3 regions of the Pseudarthrobacter ribosi genome follow, and region 2 is predicted to be linked to each of the others. Evidence: riboswitches for the same ligand, from Rfam matches in the RefSeq annotation. Region 2 holds a riboswitch; each other region holds the start of a gene.

The links. Region 2 has a riboswitch for S-adenosylmethionine ahead of ACZYZ5_RS20325 (aminotransferase class V-fold PLP-dependent enzyme). Riboswitches for the same ligand answer to the same signal wherever they lie in the genome.
Region 1: it holds a riboswitch for S-adenosylmethionine, as region 2 does, so the genes downstream of both, ACZYZ5_RS09255 (bifunctional o-acetylhomoserine/o-acetylserine sulfhydrylase) here and ACZYZ5_RS20325 (aminotransferase class V-fold PLP-dependent enzyme) in region 2, are expected to answer to the same signal.
Region 3: it holds a riboswitch for S-adenosylmethionine, as region 2 does, so the genes downstream of both, ACZYZ5_RS13515 (cobalamin-independent methionine synthase II family protein) here and ACZYZ5_RS20325 (aminotransferase class V-fold PLP-dependent enzyme) in region 2, are expected to answer to the same signal.

Annotation. Positions count from the first base shown of each region.
Region 1 covers NZ_JBVAYZ010000007.1:40,467-48,233, forward strand. Annotated here, with positions in the region: gene ACZYZ5_RS09225 (glycine C-acetyltransferase) at 1-789, shown strand, start outside; gene ACZYZ5_RS09230 (NAD(P)/FAD-dependent oxidoreductase) at 870-1,988, shown strand; gene ACZYZ5_RS09235 (amidohydrolase family protein) at 2,000-3,217, shown strand; gene ACZYZ5_RS09240 (histidine phosphatase family protein) at 3,254-3,934, opposite strand; gene ACZYZ5_RS09245 (CPBP family intramembrane glutamic endopeptidase) at 3,999-4,781, shown strand; gene ACZYZ5_RS09250 (VOC family protein) at 4,896-5,534, opposite strand; SAM riboswitch class IV at 5,739-5,854, shown strand; gene ACZYZ5_RS09255 (bifunctional o-acetylhomoserine/o-acetylserine sulfhydrylase) at 5,919-7,235, shown strand; SAM riboswitch class IV at 7,370-7,485, shown strand; gene metX (homoserine O-acetyltransferase MetX) at 7,497-7,767, shown strand, end outside.
Region 2 covers NZ_JBVAYZ010000033.1:21,302-29,068, forward strand. Annotated here, with positions in the region: gene ACZYZ5_RS20305 (DoxX family protein) at 49-630, shown strand; gene aroA (3-phosphoshikimate 1-carboxyvinyltransferase) at 638-2,083, shown strand; gene rsgA (ribosome small subunit-dependent GTPase A) at 2,067-3,182, shown strand; gene hisN (histidinol-phosphatase) at 3,291-4,103, shown strand; SAM riboswitch class IV at 4,487-4,600, shown strand; gene ACZYZ5_RS20325 (aminotransferase class V-fold PLP-dependent enzyme) at 4,635-6,101, shown strand; gene ACZYZ5_RS20330 (class I SAM-dependent methyltransferase) at 6,205-6,963, shown strand; gene ACZYZ5_RS20335 (metal-dependent transcriptional regulator) at 7,000-7,713, shown strand; gene ACZYZ5_RS20340 (fluoride efflux transporter FluC) at 7,700-7,767, shown strand, end outside.
Region 3 covers NZ_JBVAYZ010000013.1:9,194-16,960, forward strand. Annotated here, with positions in the region: gene sfnG (dimethylsulfone monooxygenase SfnG) at 1-305, shown strand, start outside; gene ACZYZ5_RS13495 (O-acetylhomoserine aminocarboxypropyltransferase/cysteine synthase family protein) at 305-1,711, shown strand; gene ACZYZ5_RS13500 (CoA-binding protein) at 1,708-2,205, shown strand; gene ACZYZ5_RS13505 (hypothetical protein) at 2,202-2,399, opposite strand; gene ACZYZ5_RS13510 (adenylosuccinate synthase) at 2,658-3,947, opposite strand; SAM riboswitch class I at 4,233-4,338, shown strand; gene ACZYZ5_RS13515 (cobalamin-independent methionine synthase II family protein) at 4,350-5,558, shown strand; gene ACZYZ5_RS13520 (uracil-DNA glycosylase family protein) at 5,729-6,361, shown strand; gene ACZYZ5_RS13525 (DUF3151 domain-containing protein) at 6,494-6,922, opposite strand; gene fbaA (class II fructose-bisphosphate aldolase) at 6,925-7,767, opposite strand, start outside.

The sequences.
Region 1 (7,767 bases), on a different contig from region 2:
GCCTCGATCATCGACGGCATCCGGCTCTGCAAGGCCCAGCGCTTCCGCTACGCCAACCAGGACATGGCGGACCTCGAATCGAAGCTGATCGAGGCCACCACCCAGGAGAACCCGGCCCGCCGCAAGATCATCGTCACCGACGGCGTCTTCTCGATGGACGGCTTCCTCGCCCCGCTCGAGGCGATCTGCGACCTCGCCGACAAATACGACGCCATGGTCATGGTGGACGACTCCCACGCCGTGGGGTTTATGGGCGCCAGCGGTGCCGGCACCCCGGAGCACGCCGGCGTCCCGGACCGTGTGGACATCTACACCGGCACCTTCGGCAAGGCCCTGGGCGGTGCGTCCGGCGGCTACGTCTCGGGCCGCAGCGAAGTCGTTGCGATGCTCCGCCAGAAGGCCCGCCCCTACCTGTTCTCCAACTCGCTGGCCCCGGCCATCGTTGCGGCGACGCTCAAGGCCCTGGACCTCGTGGAGAGCTCCGGCGAACTGCGCAGCAAGCTGTTCGCCAACGCTGCGCTGTTCCGGAGCCGGATGTCCGAGGAGGGGTTCGAGCTGCTTCCCGGCGAGCACGCCATTGTCCCGGTCATGTTCGGCGACGCCGTGATGGCCGCCAAAGTGGCCGACGCCATGCTGCACAACGGCGTCTTCGTCACCGCGTTTAGCTACCCCGTAGTCCCCAAGGGCGCGGCCCGGATCCGCGTCCAGCTCTCCGCCGCGCACAGCGCCGAGGACGTGGAAGCCTGCGTGCAGGCCTTCGTGCGCAGCCGCGCCGCCGTCGCCGGCTGAGCGGGGCTTCACCGGCACAGCAGACGGGGTTGCGGCGCCACAAGCGGCGCCGCAACCGTTCCGTCTGCAAGGATGGACCCATGTCAGCTAATTACGATGTCGTGATTGTCGGCGGCGGTATCGCCGGCCTGTCCCTCGCCTCAGCCCTGGCCGGAAAGTGCAGCGTCGCGCTGGTGGAGGCCGAGCAGACCCTGGCGTATCACGCCTCCTCGCGCTCCGCCCGGCAGCTGATTCCCAGCTACGGCCCGCCCGTGGTGCAGGAGCTCACCCTCCGCACCCTCGAACTGATCGCCGCCCGGGACGCGAACCGGCCCGAACCCGTGCTCTCACCGCGCAGCTTCATGCTGATCGGCGACGAGGCCACCGTCCGGGAGCAGGCCAGCGGCCACATGCGGCCAATCTCCCACGCCGAGGCCCTGGGACTCTGCCCGGCCCTGGTCCCGGACTCCTTCTCCGCCGCCGGCCTGGACACCGGCTCCTTCGCCTGCAACGCGCCCCTGCTGCTTGAGGACCTCCGCCGGCATGCCGAAGAGAACGGGGTGGACATCATTACCGGCGCCCGCGTCCACTCGGCCCAGCGCCTCGGCTCCGGCTGGGAACTCGGCGCCGGACAGGAAGGCTTCCAGGCAGCCGTGGTGGTCAACGCCGCCGGCGCCTGGGCCGACGAACTCGCCGTGCTCAGCGGCGTCGAGAAGGTCCAGCTGCAGCCGTACCGGCGCACCGCGGCGATTGTCGACGTCGAGCGTCCCCTCCCGGAAGGCAGCCCCATGGTGGCCGCCGCCGACGACTCCTTCTACTTCCGGCGGGACGGTCAACAGGTCCTGATTTCGCCCTCGGAACACGAACCGAGCGGGCCCGAGGACGCCCGGCCGCACCCGGGGGACATCGAAAGGCTCATCACCCGGCTCAACACCCTCACCACGCTGGGCATCCGCGGGGTCCGCCAGGCTTGGACCGGGCTGCGGACGGAAGCGGCCGACGGCGTCCCGGTGGTGGGATTCGACGCCGAGGCCCCCGGATTCTTCTGGCTCGCCGGCCAGGGCGGCTACGGCTTCCAGACCTGCTCCGGCGTCGCCGAACTCGCCGCCGGGCTGATCCTCGCCGGCCAGGGCGCGGCCGCGGATACGTCCCCGGCCCAGGGTCCGGCATCCCGGACAGTGGAGGCGCTGGCGGCGACGCGCTGGTCCATTCGGCGCTGAAGAATGGACTCATGAGCACCCTGATCACCAACATCGCCGAGCTGATGACCCAGGACCCGGACCACCGGGTCGTGAAAAACGCGGCCGTGGTGATCGAGGGCGAACGGATCGCCTGGCTGGGGCAGGCCGCGGACGCGCCGGCCGCCGACGAGTCCGTCGACGCCGGCAGCCGTGCACTGCTGCCGGGCTGGGTCGATTCGCACACCCATCTGATCTTCGCCGGGGACCGGACCGCCGAGTTCGAGGCCCGGATGGCGGGGGAGAGCTACAGCGCCGGCGGGATCGCCGTGACCACCGGCGCCACCCGGAGCACGGGCGACTTCGACCTCACCCGGCTCGCGCTGGGCCGGGTGGCCGAGGCCGTCTCGCAGGGCACCACCTACCTCGAAACCAAGACCGGCTACGGCCTGGACATCGACAACGAGGCCCGCAGCGCCCGGATCGCCTCCACCGTGGCGGACGAGGTCACCTATCTCGGCGCGCACCTGGTGCCAGCCGGGATGGACGCCGGGGAGTACACGGACCTGGTCTGCGGCCCCATGCTCTCCGCCGTGCGGCCGTTCGTGCGCTGGGCCGATGTCTTCTGCGAGCGCGGCGCCTTCGACGAGGACCAGTCCCGGCGCGTGCTCCAGGCCTGCCAGGACGCCGGGCTGGGCCTGCGGGTGCACGGCAACCAGCTCGGTGAAGGTCCCGGGGTGCGGCTCGCGGTGGAATTCGGCGCGGCCAGCGTGGATCACGTGAACTACCTGTCCGCCGCCGACGTCGACTCCCTCGCGGCCAGCTGGTCCGGCTGGGACGGCTGTGATAGCGACACAGGAACTCGTCGCGGCACGGTGGCGACGTGCCTGCCGGCCTGCGATCTGTCCACCCGCCAGCCGCTGGCGCCGGCCCGGGAACTGCTCGACGCCGGTGTGCAGCTCGCCCTGGCGTCCAACTGCAACCCGGGCACCTCCTATACGAGCTCGATGGCGTTCTGCGTCACCACCGCCGTGCTCCAGATGGGCCTCAGCGTCCACGAGGCCGTGCGTGCCGCGACGTACGGCGGGGCGCTGGCCCTCGGCCGGGAATCCGGGACCGACGTCGACGGCGAACGCGCCGTCGGCTCGATCGCCGTCGGCCACCGCGCGGACCTGCACCTGCTCAACGCGCCCTCCGCCACGCACCTGGCCTACCGGCCGGGCATGCCGCTGACCCACGCCGTCTGGCGCGCGGGGGTCCGCGCCCGCTAGGTGACAACCGCCCGGGTTCCGGAATGAGCCCGGCGGCTAGAAGAACATCGGCGGGGCGTCCAACACCGTCTCATCGACGCGCCGGGCCTCCCACTGGCTGAACGGCTTGTCCAGCTCGTACTTGCCCTCCCCGGTGCGGTACAGCGTGCGGACCTCGGCGTTGTCCGGGTTGTTGAGCGACTCGAAGTACTCCACGGACCAGTGGAACCAGCGCATGCAGAACAGCCGCATGGTGAGCCCGTGGGTGACAAACAGCGCGTTGGGGGCGTAGCTCGGCTTGGACCAGTGCCGGTACAGGGTCTCCATGAAGGAGGAGATCCGGTCATAGACATCCGAGCCGGACTCGCCTTCCCGGAAGCGATAGAAGAAGTGGCCGTAGGCGTTCCGGAGTTCCTTCTGGTCCTCGATCTCACCGGCGATCTGGAAGTTGGCCCAGTCCTGCTCCCGCAGTCGCGGTTCCTCGATCACCCGCTCCACCAGCGGGCCGAGGTTGAGCGCCTCCAGGGTCTGGTAGGCCCGCAGGTACGGGGAGACATACACGCACACCGGGCGGCCGTCCAGCAGCCGCCGGACCTGCTCGCCGGCCGCCCGGGCCTGCTCCACGCCGAGCTCGGTCAGCGGAATCCGGTAATCGGGCACCCGGTTGTAGATCGAGGTGTCGGCGTTGGCGGCAGACTGGCCGTGCCGGATCATGATGATTTTCCCGGGCGCACTCATAAACCCCAGCATAGGCGGCAATGCCGGTAGGGCCGGGCAAGCCAAGACCGGGCAAGATAGGAACATGCTCGTTCCCTCCCGCCGCCGCCTGCGGCTAGAAGTCTGGATCGTCCTGGGCCTGTCCCTGGGGCAGTCCGCCGTGTACTCGGTGGTCCAGTTGCTGGACAAGATGACCCGGGCGCCGCTGGCGGAGGGCACCTCCACGCTGAACCGTTCACAGAGCACCCGCGAATACTTCGATCTCACCTACCAGCTGCTCGATATCTTCTTCGCCCTGGTGCCGGTGGTCCTGGCGCTCTATTTCCTCACCGACCACCGGACGTCCGGCCTCCCCGGAGGCGGCAGCCGCGGCGTCACGGCATTCCAGAAGCTCGGCCTCAATTTCGACCGCCCCGGCAGGGACCTGCTGCAGGGGTTCGGCCTGGCGGCGCTGATCGGCATCCCGTCCCTGGGCCTCTACGCCGCGGGCCGGGCGCTGGGCATTACGACGGCGATCATCCCCAGCGCCCTGGATTCCTACTGGTGGACCGTGCCGGTGCTGGTTCTGTCCGCGATCCGGCACGGGATCGTGGAGGAAGTGATCGTGGTGGGTTACCTGCTGGACCGGCTCGGCAAGTTCGGCTGGAGCCTGCCGCTGGCAATCTTCACCAGCGCCATGCTGCGCGGCAGCTACCACCTCTACCAGGGCTTCGGGCCGTTCATCGGCAACGCCATCATGGGCGTCATCTTCGCGCTGGTCTACACCAAAACCCGGCGCCTGATGCCGCTGGTGATTGCGCACGCCGTGCTGGACGTCGTCGCGTTCGTCGGTTTCAGCCTCTTCGGCAAGTCCATCGGCCTCGGCTGACCCGCGTTGCCCTGAACAGCGGGCCGGGGGCGGGCTTAAAAAGTTTCGGCCGCCATCGGTGGGTGACGTCATTGGCACCCGCTGATGGCGGCCGAAGTGTTGGGCGGTGAATCGTTAGATGGTGACGGCTCCGGAGGCCGTCTCGAACGTGACGGAGAGGATGCCGGGTGTCCCGCGGGGGGCGAGCCAGTTCACGGCCACGTCTTCCAGCGGCTTCTCGACCGGGACGCCGAGCCATTCGGTGACACGCTCTGCCGAACCGGCGATCGTGAGGGCGGACATCTTGACGTTGCTCTCGTAGGCCCTCGACGGGTGGAGCTCCGGATCGCCTTCCCACTTGAGCATGTACGGGACCTGGGGGTCGGCGATGAGCCCGAGGATGCCGATCTGCTTCCAGACCAGTTCGCGGCCGTCCGGGAACTTGCGGTTGCCGTTGACGGCGTCGCGGCCGAGCCGCTCCTCGAACGGGGCGAGGTCGTCAACTTCGACGCACCAGCCCATCCAGCCGCCGCCTGCTTCGGAGCGGGCGCGGACGGCCTGGCCAAAGGGGGCTTTGTCGGACGCGGGGTGGTTCAGGACCTCCACGACCTCGACATATTTGTGTCCCGCGAGCGGGATGATCATGTTGCGGGTCCCGAATCTGGGGTGTACTCCGCCCTTCACGGCTTCGACGCCGAGGGCAGACGCAATTCGTTCGGTGGTGGCAGCGAGGCCATCTTGTTCACAGGCGTAAGAGACGTGATCCATGCGCATGCCCTCATCTTGACACTTTGTGATGCCCCTCTCAGCTTAGGTTCTCCTAACCGTGGTGGGATGTCATCTTTTGGGGGTCTCCGCCGGGCGCTGTTCCGCATCACCGCGGGGAACGGAAGGGCCGTCCCGGACCCTCCGGGTCCGCAACTTCATGTTCGTCACAAAGCTATCCAGAGCCCGGAACCGATTCCTAGACTGGGGTCAGGTCATGAGTGCCAGCACACAGCCCCGGCTTGCTGGCCGGCAACCCTCGTCACGCGGTGGGGTGCCCCGGGTGAAGACCTGGCCGTCCGGCACCCGCCGGAGGGCAAGCGCGGCGCCAGTGCCGACCCGGGCCGAGGGGCTCCGGGGCGGCCTGTGCCCGGTCCCTTAAGGAGTGTCCCGATGTCCAGTGCCTGGTCCTTCGAAACCCGCCAGATCCACGCCGGCCAGGAGCCGGACAGCGCCACCGGCGCCCGCTCGCTGCCGATCTACCAGACGACGTCGTTCGTCTTCCCCAGTGCCGAAAGCGCCGCCAACCGCTTCGCCCTCGCCGAACTCGCCCCCATCTACACCCGGATCGGCAACCCCACCCAGGACGCCGTGGAACAGCGCGTGGCCAGCCTGGAGGGCGGACTCGCTGCCCTCCTGCTGAGCTCTGGGCAGGCGGCGGAGACCTTCGCGATCCTGAACGTCGCCGAGGCCGGCGACCATGTGGTTGCCAGCCCCAGCCTCTACGGCGGCACGTACAACCTGCTGGCGCACACCCTGAAGAAGTTCGGCATCTCCGTGACGTTCGTGGAGGACCCGGACAACCTGGCCCAGTGGCGCGACGCCGTGCAGCCCAACACCAAGCTGTTCTTCGGGGAAGTGGTCTCCAACCCGCGCCAGGACGTGCTGGACATCGAGGGCATCTCCGAGGTGGCACACGAGGCAGGGGTCCCGCTGATCGTGGACAACACGCTTTCGACGCCGTACCTCATCCGGCCGATCGAATGGGGGGCGGACATTGTGGTGCATTCCGCCACCAAGTACCTTGGCGGCCACGGGACCGCGATCGCGGGCGTGATCGTGGATTCCGGCAATTTCGATTTCGGCAAGGACCCGGAGCGCTTCCCCGGCTTCAACACCCCCGACCCCACCTACAACGGCCTGGTCTACGCCCGGGACCTGGGCAAGGACGGCGCCCTCGGCGCCAACCTTTCCTACATCCTCAAGGCACGGGTCCAGCTGCTGCGCGACCTCGGCTCGGCGGTCTCGCCGTTCAACGCCTTCCTCATCGCCCAGGGCCTTGAGACCCTGAGCCTGCGCGTGGAGCGGCACGTCGCCAACGCCAGCAAGGTGGCGGAATGGCTCGAAGCCAGGGACGACGTCGAATCGGTCGCTTACGCGGGGCTGCCGTCCAGCCCCTGGTACGAGCGCGGCCGCAAGTACGGACCGAAGGGGACCGGCGCCGTCGTCGCCTTCAACATCGCCGGGGGAGCGGAGGCGGGCAAGCGCTTCGTCGATGCCCTCGAGCTGCACTCGCACGTGGCCAACATCGGGGACGTGCGCTCGCTGGTCATCCACCCGGCGTCGACCACCCACAGCCAGCTGTCTGCTGAACAGCAGACCGTCGCCGGGGTGAACCCCGGCCTGGTCCGGCTCTCCGTGGGCCTGGAGCACATCGATGACATCCTCGCCGATCTCGACGCCGGATTCCGCGCGGCCAAGAGCGCCTGAGCCCCCCCGGCGCCCGGCGTCCCGGCCCTGTGGCCCGGGCGCCGGGGCCGGACTGACGCCGCAAAGCGCGCGGCGAGTCATAAGTTCGTCACAATCTTCGCCACCGGGGCGCCGCATTTCGTAGACTCTGTGGAGGTCATGAGTGCCAGCGACAGCCCCGGCTTGCTGGCCGGCAACCCTCCTTTCGCGGCGGGGTGCCCCGGGTGAAGACCTGGCCTGCCGGTCAGCTGACGGCGGGCAAGCGCGAAGTTAGGTCCTCAAATGACGATTGCCGTCACCCGCCAGGGTGTACCTGTAAGCAAGACCTCCCACCCGCCTGCCCCGGCCCCGGGAGACACGGCGCCAGCCGGCGCTGTCCCGGACGGAACGGTCCGGCACCTCCGGATCGGCGACCTCGACCTCGAATCCGGGGCCCGGCTGCCGGACGTCACCCTCGGCTACGAGACCTGGGGGACCCTCAACGCGGACCGCTCCAATGCAGTGCTGATCGAGCACGCGCTGACGGGGGACACCCACGTCACCCGCGGCGCCA
Region 2 (7,767 bases):
CGGTTCTCCCGCATAAATTCAGCGGTTCGTCCATCCAGGAGGAAATTCATGTCTTTTGTCCGCTTTCTCGCCCGCCCCATGCTCGCCTCCAGTTTCGTCCTTGCAGGCATGGACAAGCTCAAGAACGCGGATGACACGGCCACGCAGCTGTCACCCCTGTTGCGCCGTGCGGCTGAATCCCTGCCGTTCCAGACCAACGAAAAAGTCCTGGCACGCGTTATCGGCGGCACCCAGGTCGGAGCGGGCGTGCTCTTCGCGCTCGGCAAGTCTGCGCGCCTCGCCGCGACTGTCCTGGCCGTCATCTCCGCACTAAACGGCTACGTTGAATGGCGCAGCGCCGACATCACCTCCAAGGAGGGCCGCGACGCCCGCCGCAAGCAGCTGCTCAAGAACGTCTCGCTGACCGGCGGCGTGCTGCTGGCTGCCGTCGACACGAACGGCCGACCCAGCCTGGCCTGGCGCGCCGAGCACCTCGCCGCGGACGTCAAGAAGTCCACGGGCCACCTCGCCGCCGACGTGAAGAAGTCCACCGGCCACCTCGCCGCCGACGTCAAGAAGACCACCGGCAAGCAGCTGAAGAAGGCCGATAAGGCCGTACGCAAAGCCGTAGACCACACCGTCGGGGCCTAAGACAGCAATGACAGGCCCCACCCCCACCGCAGCTGCCAACGCCGTTCCCGCGGACCTTCCGCCCTGGCGGGCGCCCTTCGCCGGACAGCCGCTTGACGCAACGGTTACCGTTCCGGGGTCCAAGTCCCTGACCAACCGGTACCTCGTGCTGGCCGCACTCGCCGACGGACCCTCGCGGTTACGCGCCCCGCTGCATTCGCGGGACTCAGCGCTCATGATCGAGGCACTGCGGCAGCTCGGGGCCACCATCACGGAGGTTCCGGGGGACGGCGATTTCGGGCCCGACCTGGCCATCACGCCCATCGGCCTGGAGGCCCCCGGGGCCCGAACCGGTATCGACTGCGGACTGGCCGGGACGGTCATGCGGTTTGTCCCGCCCGTCGCGGCCCTGCGCCGGGGGGTGACACTGTTCGACGGCGACCCGCACGCGCGCAAGCGCCCGATGGGGCCGATCATCGAAGCACTCACCGGGCTGGGCGTCGCCGTCACCGCGCCCAACGGCAGCCCCGCCTCGTCGCTGCCCTTCGCCGTCGGCGGCACCGGCGAAGTGCGCGGCGGCCACCTCGTCATCGACGCCAGCGCTTCCTCGCAGTTTGTCTCCGCGCTGCTCCTGACCGGAGCCCGCTTCACCGAGGGACTGCACCTCGAACATCAGAGCAGGGACGAGGCCGGGAAGCCCGTCCCCAGCCTGGACCACATCAACATGACGGTCGCCGTGCTCCGCGGAGCCGGAGTGTCCGTGGATGACTCCCGCCCGAACCACTGGATTGTCTCCCCCGGGCCGATTCGCGCCTTTGACCTCCGGATTGAACAGGACCTCTCCAACGCGGGCCCCTTCCTCGCGGCGGCCCTGGCCACCCGAGGCACCGTCCGCATCCCCAACTGGCCGACCGAGACCACCCAGGTCGGCGATCTGTGGCGCACCATCCTCACGACGATGGGGGCCACGGTGACACTCACGGACGGCACCCTGACCGTCACCGGCGGCCCGGAGATCAAGGGCGCGGACTTCGACGAGACCAGCGAACTCGCCCCCACGGTCGCCGCACTTTGCGCCCTGGCCAGCGGCCCCTCACGGCTGAGCGGCATCGCCCACCTCCGCGGGCACGAAACAGACCGGCTGGCCGCACTCGTCGCCGAAATCAACGGCCTAGGCGGGGACGCCGAGGAGACCTCCGACGGCCTCATCATCCGGCCCGCACCGCTGCACGGCGGTGTCGTCCGCAGCTACGCCGACCACCGCATGGCCACCGCCGGCGCAATCCTGGGCCTGGCCGTTCCGGGCGTCGAGGTCGAGGACATTGCGACCACCGCCAAGACCATGCCCGACTTTCCGCAGCTCTGGGAGTCCATGCTCGCCCAGCGCGCCCACGGCAGCGCAGCGCCGGCAGATGCCTCTCCCGCAGGCGCAGCCCCCGCAACGAAGGGCACGTCCGGTGGCACGCAGTACTGACTCCTGGGACGAATCCGACGTCCGGATCCGCCCCAACAAAAAGGGCACGCGGCCCCGCACCAAGGACCGGCCCGCCTACGACGACGCCGTCACCGGGCGGATCATCACCGTTGACCGCGGACGCTACACCGCCGTCGTCGCCGAGGGCACCCCCGAGGAACGCAAGATCATCGCCGCCCGGGCCAGGGAACTGCGCCGCAACCCCGTCGTCGCCGGCGACTTCGTCTCCCTCGTGGGGGACGTCAGCGGCGAACCGGACACGCTGGCACGACTGGTCAAGATCCAGGACCGCCATACGCTGCTGCGGCGCAGCGCCGACGACACGGACCCGATCGAGCGCGCCGTCGTCGCCAACGCCGACACGCTGGTGATCGTGGTGGCGGCTGCCAATCCGGAGCCCCGGACCGGGTTCATCGACCGGGCCCTCGTGGCCGCGTATGACGCCGGAATCGAACCGCTGCTGCTCGTCACCAAGGCCGACGTCAAGGATCCCGCGGAGCTCCTCTCCAACTACCAGCACCTGGCCTTCCCGGTGATCATCTCCAAGACGGCGGACTCCGCCGCCTCCGGCATCGATGCCCGCTCGGATGACGGGCTCTCCGCCCGGTTGGACAAGGACGCCGTCTCCCAGCTGCGCGCCCACCTCGACGGGAAGGTCACCGTCATGCTGGGCCACTCCGGCGTCGGCAAGTCCACCATGGTCAACGCCCTGACCGGCGCCGAACGCGCCACCGGCGGCGTGAACGCCGTGACCGGGCGCGGCCGCCACACCTCCTCCTCCGCCGTGGCCCTCAAGGTCAACGATGCGCCGCCGGGCAGCTGGATCATCGACACCCCCGGCATCCGTTCCTTCGGCCTGGCCCATGTGGACCCCGACCGGATCCTGCGGTCCTTCCCCGACCTCGAGCCCGGCACCGACGACTGCGAGCGGGGCTGCAAACACGATTCCAGCGCCGTCAACTGCGGCGTGGACGCCTGGGTGGCCGCCGGCCATGCCGGCGAATCGGGCCCCGCCCGGCTCGCCTCACTCCGCCGCCTGCTGGGAACCGACCCGCGGATGGAAGCCCAGGACGTCAAGGAACTGGGCACCGTCTCCTAGTCCGGCAGTGCGGCTGTCCGGCCGTCAGCTGCCCCGCGGCGGCCGGATCCCGCGGCGCAGCCACGTGGCCTCCCGCCCCGCCGACCGCTTTGGCGGTAGTTTGGAACCATGAGTCAACCCGCTTCGAGCTACAACGACGACCTGCGCCTTGCCCATGTACTGGCAGATTCCGTAGATTCCCAGACCATGAGCCGCTTCAAGGCGCTCGATCTTCGGGTTGAGACGAAGCCGGACCTGACGCCGGTGACCGACGCCGACAAGTCGGTCGAGGAAGCCATCCGCGGCCAACTCTCCCGCTCCCGTCCCCGGGACGCCGTCCTCGGCGAGGAGTTCGGCAGTTCCGGCCACGGCTCCCGCCGCTGGATCATCGACCCAATTGACGGGACCAAGAACTTCGTCCGCGGCGTCCCCGTCTGGGCCACACTGATCGCCCTCGTTGACGAGGGCGAGCCGGTCGTCGGCGTCGTCAGCGCCCCGGCGCTGGGCAAGCGCTGGTGGGCCGCCAAGGGCGCCGGAGCGTACATGGGCCGTTCGCTGGCGGCCGCCACCCGGCTGAAAGTCTCCAACGTCGCCAAGCTCTCAGACGCCTCCCTGTCCTATTCCAGCCTGGGCGGCTGGAAGCAGCGCGGCAACCTCGACGAGTTCCTTGGCCTCACCGAGGCGGTCTGGCGCAGCCGCGCGTACGGGGACTTCTGGTCCTACTGCCTCGTGGCCGAAGGCGCCGTCGACATCGCCTGCGAGCCGGAACTGAACCTCTACGACATGGCCGCGCTGGTCCCGATCGTCACGGAGGCCGGCGGGCGCTTCACGTCCCTCGAAGGCGAAGACGGCCCGTTCGGCGGCAATGCCCTCGCCACCAACTCCATCCTGCACTCGGAGGTCCTCAAGCGCCTCAACCCGGGCCTGGACGACCTGCTCTAGCAGCCCGCTTTCAACCGTTCAACCATCGCCGCATCGGTGGTCCTATCCGCGTGCAATCGATTCGAAATCTATTGCGAGGTCTCGTCCTTTGGCTGGCGTTGAGGCCGCCCGCGCACACGTCCTCGCTTCGGTCCAGCGCTGCTCGGGGCTGCCAGTGGACCTCCTGTCGGCTCTTTCGAAGAACTCCAGGGTGTCACGGCTGTCGAACACCTCTTCGCCGTTGGTATGCCGGCCGCTGCCGCGGCCTGCTAGCGGGCTTGCTGCCGCCGGACCGTCGCGCCAGGGCCAGGGTTTGGCTACCCGGCGGACACCGGCGTAACAAACAGCTTCACATTGCGTCCGCGCCTTTCCGCCGGAACGGGGTATGACCTACGCTCGAAGCAGGTCACGAGTGCCAGCGCGAAACCCCGGTTTGCTGGCCGGCAACCCTCCATTCGCGGTGGGGTGCCCCGGGTGACGACCTGGCCGGTCCGGAACGGACCCGGCAAGCGCGGATCCCCGGTGTGTGGGGTCCTTTTCGAGCGAGGTCCCATGACAACTGCCACCATTCCCACCACTCCTGAATTCCAGACCGGCGCGAGCCAGGCCCGTCCCGACGCGCGGTTCGCCGTGGCCCGCCGGCCGCTGTCCGCAGTGACCGGCGCCGAAATCCAGGCACCTCTGATCCAGGGCGGCCACGTCCGCTACGCCAACCTGGACTACGGCGCCTCGGCCCCTGCCCTGTCCGTCGTCTCGGCCTACCTCAACGAGATCCTGCCGTACTACGCCAGCGTCCACCGCGGCGCCGGCTACGCCTCACAGATCAGCACCTCGGTCTACGAGAACGCCCGCACCATTGTCCGGGAGTTCGTGGGCGGCCGGCCGGACGATGCGGTGATCTTCACCCGGAACACCACCGATTCCCTAAACCTGCTGGCCGGCTGCCTGCCCGCCGCCGGCGGCGTGCACACCGGCGAGGTGCTGTACCTGGACATCGAGCACCACGCCAACCTGCTCCCGTGGCAGCGCGTCCCGCACCGCAGCATCATCGCCGCCCCCACCCTCGCCGCCACCCTGGAACTGCTCCGCGCGGAGCTCGCCCACGGCGGCGTCAGCCTGCTTGCCGTGACCGGCGCCTCCAACGTCACCGGAGAGATCCTGCCGATCCGGGCCCTGGCCGCACTGGCCCACGACTACGGCGCCAGGATCGTCGTCGACGCCGCCCAGCTGGCGCCGCACCGCCGGATCGACATCGCCACGGACGACGTCGACTACCTCGCCTTCTCCGGGCACAAGCTGTACGCACCGTTCGGCGCCGGGGTACTGGTCGGCCGCCCCGACTGGCTCGACGCCGGCACCCCGCACCTGGCCGGCGGCGGGGCCGTGCAGGACGCCCGGATTGACAGTGTCAGCTGGACCACCGGCCCGGCCCGGCATGAAGGCGGCTCCCCCAACGTCCTCGGCGCCGCCACCCTGGCCCGCGCCACCCAGGTGATCGCCGACCTGGACGTGGACCAGTGGCACGCGCACGAAAACGCGATCCGGTCCTTCCTCGTCGAGGGCCTCGCCCGGATCGACGGCGTGACGGTCCACCAGATCTTCTCGGACAGTGCGTCCTTCGACTCGCCGGCAGGCGCCGGCCCTGTCGACGCAGCGGGCACCGGCACGATCGGCGTCGTCAACTTTTCGCTGGAAGGCTACGACGCCGGCCTTGTGGCGGCCTACTTGTCGGCCGAACACGGCATCGGGCTGCGCGACGGCCGCTTCTGCGCGCACCCCCTGCTCCGGCGGCTCGGGCTGCCCTCGGGCTCGCTGCGGGCCAGTTTCGGCCTGGGTTCCCGGCTGGAAGACGCCCAGCGGCTGCTCGCCGCCCTCGAGGAGCTGCGCCGGACCGGCCTCGGCTGGGACTACGTCGTGGATGCCGGACGCTGGGTGCCGTCCAACGACACCCGCAGCTACCCGCACTGGGCCCCCAACACGCCCGGCACCGCCGGCGCGGCGCCCTGCGCCCAGGACTGACGGTCCCGGTGCCGTCCCGGCGGCGTCCCGGCCGGAGCACCGGCCCTGCTGCGTGCGGTAAATTCGAAGGGTACCCATCCGGACCTGCCGAAGGAGATCGCACGTGGCACGCGGCGGACCCAAACTGCATGAGGAACGCCGCCAGGAGCTGGGGCAGAGCTTCCAGGACGGCGGGGCACACTACGAACGGGTCCGCCCCGGGTACCCCGCTGATTCGGCTGACTGGCTGATCCCCCCTGGGGCGGGGGACGCCGCGGACCTTGGCGCCGGAACCGGGAAGTTCACGGCGCTGCTGGCCGGTCGCGGCCTGCACACGGTCGCGGTGGACCCTTCCGCTGACATGCTGGACCAGCTGCGCCGGACGCTCCCGGACGTTACCGCCGTGGAGGGGACCGCCGAGCACACCGGGCTGCCCGCCGGGGCCTTCGACGTCGTGACCGTCGCCCAGGCCTGGCACTGGTGCGACCCGCTCTTGGCCAGCACGGAGATCGCGCGGATCCTCCGCCCCCGCGGTGTGCTGGGGCTGATCTGGAACCAGCTGGACACCTCCGTTCCCTGGGTTCACCGCCTCTCGCGCATCATGCATGCCGGCGATGTCCACAAGCCGGATTTCACACCGCCTCTGGGCCCGGAATTCACGGGGCTGCAGAGCCACCTCACGCGCTGGGAAGATCCGGTGCGCACCGCGGACATCATCGAGCTGACGAAGTCCCGCAGCTACTATCTGGCGGCCGGTGAGGGGACCCGGGCCAAGGTCCTGGGCAACCTCGACTGGTATCTGCACGGGCACCTCGGCCACCACCGGAGCGAGGTCCTCCCTCTCCCCTACCTGACGCAGAGCTGGCGGGCCGTCCGGGCCTGACGGTCTCCGGCGCCGCCTGACGGTAGGCTGGAAACTGTGAAGACCAGTCTGCCCTCCTCCTCGATCGAGGACTACGTCAAGGTCATCTACTCCTTTACGGAGTGGCAGGACAAGCCCATCACCTCCACCCAGCTGGCCCAACGACTCGGCGTGGCCAACTCCTCGGTCTCCGAGATGGTCCGCAAGCTAAAGGACCAGGGCCTCGTGGACCACCAGCCCTACAGCGCCATTACGCTGACGGCCGACGGCGTCCGGCTGGCGTTGTCCATGGTCCGGCGGCACCGGCTTATTGAAACGTTCCTGGTCCGGGAGCTTGGCTACCGCTGGGACGAGGTCCACGACGAGGCAGAGCTCCTGGAACACGCCGTCTCGGACACGTTCATCGAACGGATGGCAGCCAAGCTCGGCAACCCCGTACGGGACCCGCACGGCGATCCGATCCCGGCGGCGGACGGCTTCGTCCAGGTACCCGCGGCCCACCGGATGAGCGAACTCGACGACGGGCACACCGGCCGGATCACCCGGATCAGCGACGAGAACCCCGAGTTGCTGCGCTACCTTTCGGCCGAGGAGATCGCCCTGGACGCCGAGGTCGAGGTCCTGGGCCGCAAGCCGTTCGGCGGAGCCCTGGTGGTGCGCATCGGCTCCGGTGCCGCCCGGCACGAGTTCGACCTCGCCGAGGAAGTCGCCTCCGCCCTCTGGGTCCACAGCGAGTCCGGCCACCCCGGCTGCAGCCTTGAGCGAAAGTAGCGGCTGGCGTGCGTGGGCGGCGGTCGCCGTCGGCGGCCTGATCGGGACGGAACT
Region 3 (7,767 bases), on a different contig from region 2:
CCACGAAGGACGGCAAGGGCATGTGGGCCGACTCCAGCTTCGAGGACCTGGTCCAGTACAACGACGGCTTCAAGACCCAGCTGATCGGCACCCCGGAGCAGATCGCCGAGCGGATCGTGGAGTACAAGAAGATCGGCGTGAACCTGTTCCTCACCGGCTACCTGCACTTCCAGGAGGAGGTCGCGGCCTTCGGCCACGACATCCTGCCGATCGTCCGCGAACTCGAGGCAGATCTTGCCCGGAAAAACGGCACGGAACTGGACCTGTCCGGCATCCCGGCCGCCAAGGTTGAGGTGAACGCGTAATGGCCGACCGCAAGTTCGGTTTCCGCACCCGCGCCCTGCACGCCGGCGGAACCCCCGACGCCGAGCACGGCGCCCGGGCCGTGCCGATCTACCAGACCACATCCTTCGTGTTCAAGGACACCCAGGACGCCGCCAACCTGTTCGCGCTGCAGAAGTACGGCAACATCTACTCCCGGATCGGCAACCCCACGGTCGCCGCGTTCGAGGAGCGCATCGCTTCCCTGGAGGGCGGCATCGGCGCGGTGGCCACGTCCTCGGGCATGGCCGCGGAATTCATCACCTTCGCCGCGCTCACCCAGTCCGGCGATCACATCGTCGCGGCCTCCCAGCTCTACGGCGGCACCGTGACCCAGCTGGACGTCACGCTGCGCCGCTTCGGGGTGGACACCACGTTCGTCCCCGGCACCGACCCGTTGGACTACGCCGCGGCCGTCCGCGAGAACACCAAGGCGATTTTCGTCGAGGTGGTGGCCAACCCGTCCTCGGAAGTCCAGGACCTGGAGGGGCTGGCCAAGGTCGCGCGCGACGCCGGCATCCCCCTCGTTGTCGACGCCACCTTGAGCACCCCCTACCTCGTGCGGCCGATCGAACACGGGGCGGACATTGTGATCCACTCCGCCACCAAGTTCCTCGGCGGGCACGGCACCACGCTCGGCGGCGTGATTGTCGAGAGCGGCCGCTTCAACTGGGGCAACGGGAAGTTCCCCACCATGACCGAGCCGGTGGCGTCCTACGGCAACGTCTCCTGGTGGGGCAACTTCGGCGAGTACGGCTTCCTGACCAAGCTCCGCTGCGAGCAGCTGCGCGACATCGGGCCCGCGCTGTCGCCGATGTCCGCGTTCCAGCTCCTGCAGGGCGTGGAGACCCTCCCGCAGCGCCTGGACGAGCACCTCAGGAACGCCCAGGCCGTGGCGGAATGGCTCGAAGCGGACGATCGCGTGGCCTACGTGAATTTCTCCGGCCTGCCCTCGCACCCGCACTTCGAGCGGGCGAAGAAGTACCTGCCGCTGGGACCGGGCTCGGTGTTCTCCTTCGGCGTGAAGGGCGGCCGGGCCGCGGGCCAGAAGTTCATCGAGTCCCTGCAGCTGGCCTCGCACCTGGCCAACGTCGGCGACTCACGGACCCTCGTGATCCACCCCGGCTCCACCACCCACCAGCAGCTCAGCCCCGAACAGCTTGAGTCCGCCGGTATCCCCGAGGACCTGATCCGGATTTCGATCGGCCTGGAAGACATCGAGGACATCCTCTGGGACCTGGACCAGGCCCTGGACGCGGCAACCGAAATGGCGGCCGACGGTGTATCCGCGGAAGCGGCGCATCGCGCCGCCGAGGAACGAGGCGGTGTGTCTAAGCCGCGTGCGGATGCACTGTCGGCCGACACCTGCACGATCGGAGCACTGTCATGAGCAGCGAAGAAACCCGTACCTGGACCGGGCCGTCCGCGCCGGAACGGCTGACCCTGCTGCGGCAGGCGACGTCCATTGCGATTGTTGGCGCCTCGGACAAGCCGTCCCGGGCGAGCTACTTCGTGGCGACTTACCTGCAGTCCTCCACGCGCTACAAGGTGTATTTCGTGAACCCGGTGGTGAAGGAGATCCTGGGCGAGAAGACCTACGCCTCGCTCGCGGACCTGCCGGAGAGCCCGGACATCGTGGACGTGTTCCGCAAGCACGATGACCTGCCGGGTGTCCTCGACGAGGCCATCGCCGCCGGCGCCAAGACGCTCTGGCTGCAGCTCGGTTCCTGGCACGAGGACGTCGCGAAGGAAGCGGAAGCCGCCGGGCTCGACGTCGTGATGGACCGCTGCGTGAAGATTGAGCATGCCCGGTTCCACGGCGGCCTGCACCTGGCCGGCTTCGACACCGGGGTCATTTCCTCCAAGCGTCAGGTCCTGGCCTAAGGTTCCCGGGCCCGGCCGGCGTCGTCGTCCGCTGCTGTTCCTGGGGTCGGTGGCGTGCCAGGTGCGGTATCGACGAAATCTGCGCCCTCGGCCGGATCCTGGGAATGGAGCCGGATCTCCGACACGTCGGCGGTCGGATCCCCCTCAGCCGGAGCCTCGCTGTGGCGCCGTTCTGCGCCAGGCGTGTCGCTCATGTCGCGTCCTTTCGTGTGACTTCCCTGCCGTATCCCCGGGTCGCTGCCCAAAGGTCTGCAGTGGGGGCCATCGATGTGTCGGGATACTGCTTCTCTCATCGTGGCTCGGACACGATTCCGGGTCAATATCTCCGGGAATCCGGTACAGCCGCGCCGGCCCTGGCGGGAACCACCGAGGACCCAACGACGACGGCGGCGGGCCACCTTTCCAGGTGACCCGCCGCCGTCGTACCTCAGCTGTTGAAGCGTCAGTCAGTATCAGTCGTTGATCAGGTCGTTGATCACGATGGTCTGGTCCCGGTCCGGGCCGACGCCGATCGCCGAGAAGCGCGTGCCGGAGAGCTTCTCGAGGGCCAGCACGTAGTTCTTGGCGTTCTCCGGGAGGTCCTCCAGAGTGCGGGCGCCGGTGATGTCCTCGGTCCAGCCTTCGAAGTGCTCGAAGATCGGCTTGGCGTGGTGGAACTCGGTCTGCGTCATCGGCATTTCATCGTGCCGGACGCCGTCGACGTCGTAGGCCACGCAGACCGGGATCTGCTCAATGCCCGTGAGCACGTCCAGCTTGGTGACGAAGTAGTCCGTGAACCCGTTGACGCGGGAGGCGTGGCGCGCCAGCACGGCGTCGTACCAGCCGCAGCGGCGCGGCCGGCCGGTGTTGACGCCGAACTCGCCGCCCGTCTTCTGCAGGTACATGCCCATCTCGTCGAACAGCTCCGTCGGGAAGGGGCCTGCGCCCACCCGGGTGGTGTACGCCTTGATGATGCCGATGGAACGTGAGATGCGGGTGGGGCCGATGCCCGAGCCCACGGAGGCGCCGCCGGCCGTCGGGTTCGAGGAGGTCACGAAGGGGTAGGTGCCGTGGTCGACGTCCAGGAACGTGGCCTGGCCGCCCTCCATGAGGACCACCTTGCCCTCGTCCAGGGCGGTGTTCAGGACATACGTGCTGTCGATGACCAGCGGGCGGAGGCGCTCGGCGAAGGACAGGAAGTACTCCACGATCTCGTCCACCTCGATGTCGCGGCGGTTGTAGACCTTGACCAGGAGTTCGTTCTTCTGCCGCAGCGACCCTTCGACCTTCTGGCGCAGGATGGAGGCGTCAAAAACGTCCTGGACGCGGATGCCGAGGCGGGCGACCTTGTCCATGTAGGCCGGGCCGATGCCGCGGCCGGTGGTGCCGATGGCGCGGCTGCCGAGGAACCGCTCCGTGACCTTGTCCAGGACCTGGTGGTAGGGCGCCACGAGGTGGGCATTGGCGGAGACACGCAGCTTGGAGGTGTCGGCGCCGCGGGCTTCGAGGCCGTCGATCTCCTGGAACAGCGCCTCAAGGTTCACCACACAGCCATTGCCGATGATCGGAATCGCGTTGGGGCTCAGGATGCCAGCCGGAAGGAGCTTAAGCTCATACTTCTCACCGCCTACGACGACGGTGTGTCCGGCATTGTTGCCGCCATTGGGCTTGACGACGTAGTCGACTCGGCCACCAAGCAGGTCAGTGGCCTTACCTTTGCCTTCGTCGCCCCATTGGGCTCCGACGATCACGATTGCTGGCATGGGATCCTCCCCCATTCGTTCGGGCTGAAGTCCGGGTGACTCACCTGGGTGGTCACCGGAGCTCAGCGCCGTTCATGAGAATGCCCCGAATCTACCGCTGTGCTCTTACCATCAACGCCAGAGTCCGGGGCTCTTACCACCCAAGTTTAGCCGATCAAGGTCGCGGCAGTTCATTTGACCATCCAATGGACTTCCCGCCGGCCGCGGCCCGCGACGCGGCGTCCAGCCAGCGGAACTCCGGCGCACGGACTTGCGCAGGCCGGCCGGGTGGAATTAAGTGAGAGTTGACCATCCCGAGCGGCCGAGGGACCTGGACCGTTGACGCCGCAGCAACCCTGCCCGGACACAGCCTTGTGGCGGCGACGGGTGCTACCGCCAGGACCGATGGAAAGGAAGCGCCCCATGCGCCAGAACACCGACCATATCCGCGCCACACACGCCGGATCCCTGCCCCGCACCCCCGAACTCATCGCCGCGAACGAGGCCAGGGAAGCAGACGGCGTCACCCCCGAGTTCCTGGATCTGCTGGAAACCTCCGTGGTGGACATCGTCCAGCGCCAGAAGGACCTCGGCATCGATATCCCCAACGACGGCGAATACGGGCACACGATGTCCAGCTCGGTGGACTACGGCGCGTGGTGGAACTACTCCTTCAGCCGGCTCGGCGGCCTCGAGCCGACGGACGTCGACCGCTGGGCTGACGCCGCGGTGCACCGCTCCACACCGGGCAACATCGTGCTGACCTCGTTCCCGGACCGGCGCGACCGGCAGAAGTTCAGCGAGGCCTACGACGACCCGTCCGCCGGGATCCTGGCGCACCGCAAGAGTGTCACGCAGCCAAAGATCGCCGGCCCGCTGCACTACACCGGGCAGGATCTCGTGGGCTCGGACATCGCCAACCTCAAAACCGGCCTGGCCGCCGCCGGACTCGCCGAAGGCTTCGTCGCTTCCCTCTCCCCCGGCTCCTGCGCCCGCGTCGCCAACGAGTACTACAAGACCGATGAGGAACTCCTGTACGCCTGCGCGGACGCCATGCGCGAGGAGTACAAGGCCATCATCGACGCCGGGCTCACGGTCCAGCTCGACGATCCGTCGCTGGCCGAAAGCTGGGACCAGATCAACCCGGAACCGAGCCTGGCGGACTATCTCAAATTCATCCAGCTCAGGGTTGAAGCCACCAACTGGGCCCTGCGCGGCCTCCCCCAGGAGCAGATCAGGCTGCACGTCTGCTGGGGTTCCTGGCACGGCCCGCACACCACGGACATCCCCTTCGCGGACATCATCGGCTCCGTGCTGCAGATCAATGCCGGCGGATACTCCTTCGAGGCCGCGAACGTCCGCCACGAGCACGAATGGCGGGTCTGGGAGGACACCGAGCTCCCCGACGGAAAGGTCATCATCCCCGGCGTCGTCTCCCATGCCACCAACGTCGTCGAGCACCCCGACCTGGTGGCGGACCGGATCGTACGCTTCGCCAACTTGGTGGGCCGGGAAAATGTGATTGCTTCCACAGACTGCGGCCTCGGCGGCCGCGTGCACCCGCAAATCGCCTTTGCCAAGCTGGAATCCCTGGGGGAAGGCGCCCGCCGCGCGACCACGAGGCTCTGGTAATCCGACTTCGGCAGAAACGTCATTTCGCAGGGCTTGATAGACTAATAAGGATCGACCAGGAATCGGTCCACACCACATTTCAAACCACACCGTGCTTGGCATGCCCCGGTGCCCGGTATGCCGCGTACGGTCTGGCAGCTTTACCAATCCCGCAGGAGACTCAGCAATATATGACAGCCTTGGCCACTGAAAATTCACGCGAACAGCTTCTGAGCCGCCGCTACGAACCTAGCGTTGCAGCCGTCAACGAGCTGTGCGACACGCTGCAGGCAACCAAAGCTGGCACGAACGTCCCGTATGTGGACCCGCTGCACGACGTCGACGAGTGCCGGATCATCAGCCTCTTCTCCAACATCGGGACCGAGGACGAGTCCGGTTTTATCACTGCCGGTGACGAGGAAGCGGCCACCCGCCTGCTCGGCGTCCAGTGGAAGCTCGGCCTGCGGCCCGAGTACGTGATGCCCTGGAACGTCCACCCCTGGTACGTGCCGGGCGAGCCCAACGGCAAGTTCACGCCGGACCAGATTTCCGCAGGTTTGAAGCCGCTGCTGAAGTTCCTCGCCGTCGTGCCCCGCGCCTCGGTGATTGTGGCCCACGGCACCGAGGCCAACCGCCTCGCGAACCTTCTCCTCAAGACCGAGGTGCCCATGATTTGGCGCCGCGGCCTCAAGACCTACAAGGTCCGGTCGCTCAGCGGCCGCGCCTTCGCCGGAACCCCGGCCCGCCAGGAGCAGTACCTCGACGAGATGGGCACCGTGTACGCGGACGCCATGGCCCGCACCGGCCTGGCCAAGACCAGCTGATTTTCCGCAACAACGACGGCGGGCGCCCACCTAACTGGTGGACGCCCGCCGTCGGACTTTAACTACCAACACGGAGTCGCTTCCGGTCCATCCCAGGGTGTGGAATGGGCCCGAAGTGACCCCGCGTTGCGGTTAGCGCTTTTCGGCTTCGATGGCTGCCTTGGCGGAGGGGTCCGAGTCGTTGAGGAACTTCTCGATCCGCTCCGGCTCCTCGGCCTCGCCGATCGCAGCGGAAGCCCGGCCCAGCGAATACAGGGCCCGGAGGAAGCCGCGGTTCGGTTCGTGTTCCCACGGGATGGGCCCGACGCCGCGCCAGCCGTTGCGGCGCAGCGAATCCAGGCCGCGGTGGTAGCCGACGCGGGAGTAGGCGTAGGAGTCGATGGTCCGGCCCTCGGTCCATGCTTCCTCGGCCAGCACGGCCCAGAGCAGCGAGGACGTCGGGTGCTTTTCAACAAGGTCCAGGGCTTCCTGGCCCGCGTCCAGCGCCGCGTAGACCTCGGTCTCGGCGGGCAGGAGCGTGGGCTCGGGGCCCATCAGGTTCTTGCGGAACTCGTCCGACATGCCTAGAACGTCTTGCCGGTGGAGCCGAGCTGCTGGGCAGCCTCGACCACGCGGGCCGCGAGGCCGGCCTCGGCGGAGGCGCCCCAGACGCGCGGGTCGTAAAGCTTCTTGTTACCGACCTCGCCGTCGACCTTCAGCACACCGTCGTAGTTGCGGAGCATGTGGTCCACCACGGGGCGCGTGTAGGCGTACTGGGTGTCGGTGTCGATGTTCATCTTGATCACACCGTAGGAGACGGCGTCGGCGATCTCCTTCTCGGAGGAGCCGGATCCGCCGTGGAAGACCAGGTCGAACGGGTTGGCCTTGCCGATCTTGGCGCCGACCTGCTCCTGGATGTCCTTGAGGATCTCCGGGCGGAGCTTGACGCCGCCGGGCTTGTAGACGCCGTGCACGTTGCCGAAGGTCAGCGCCGTGATGTAACGGCCGTTCTCGCCGGCACCGAGGGCTTCGATGGTGGCAAGGGCGTCCTCGACCGTGGTGTACAGCTTGTCGTTGATGGCGTTCTCGACGCCGTCTTCCTCACCGCCGACGGTGCCGATCTCGACCTCGAGGATCATCTTGGCGGCAGCGGTGCGCTCCAGCAGTTCACGGGCGATGCGCAGGTTTTCCGGCAGGGTCTCGGCGGACCCGTCCCACATGTGCGAGCTGAAGAGCGGGTTGCGGCCGGCCCTGACCTCGGCCTCGGAGGCTGCCAGCAGCGGCAGGACAAAGCCCTCCAGCTTGTCCTTGGGGCAGTGGTCCGTGTGCAGGGCGATGTTGACGCCGTAGTTCTTGGCGACTTCGCGGGCAAACGCGGCGAAGCCCAGCGAACCGGCCACCATGTCCTTGGTGGAGGCTCCGGACCA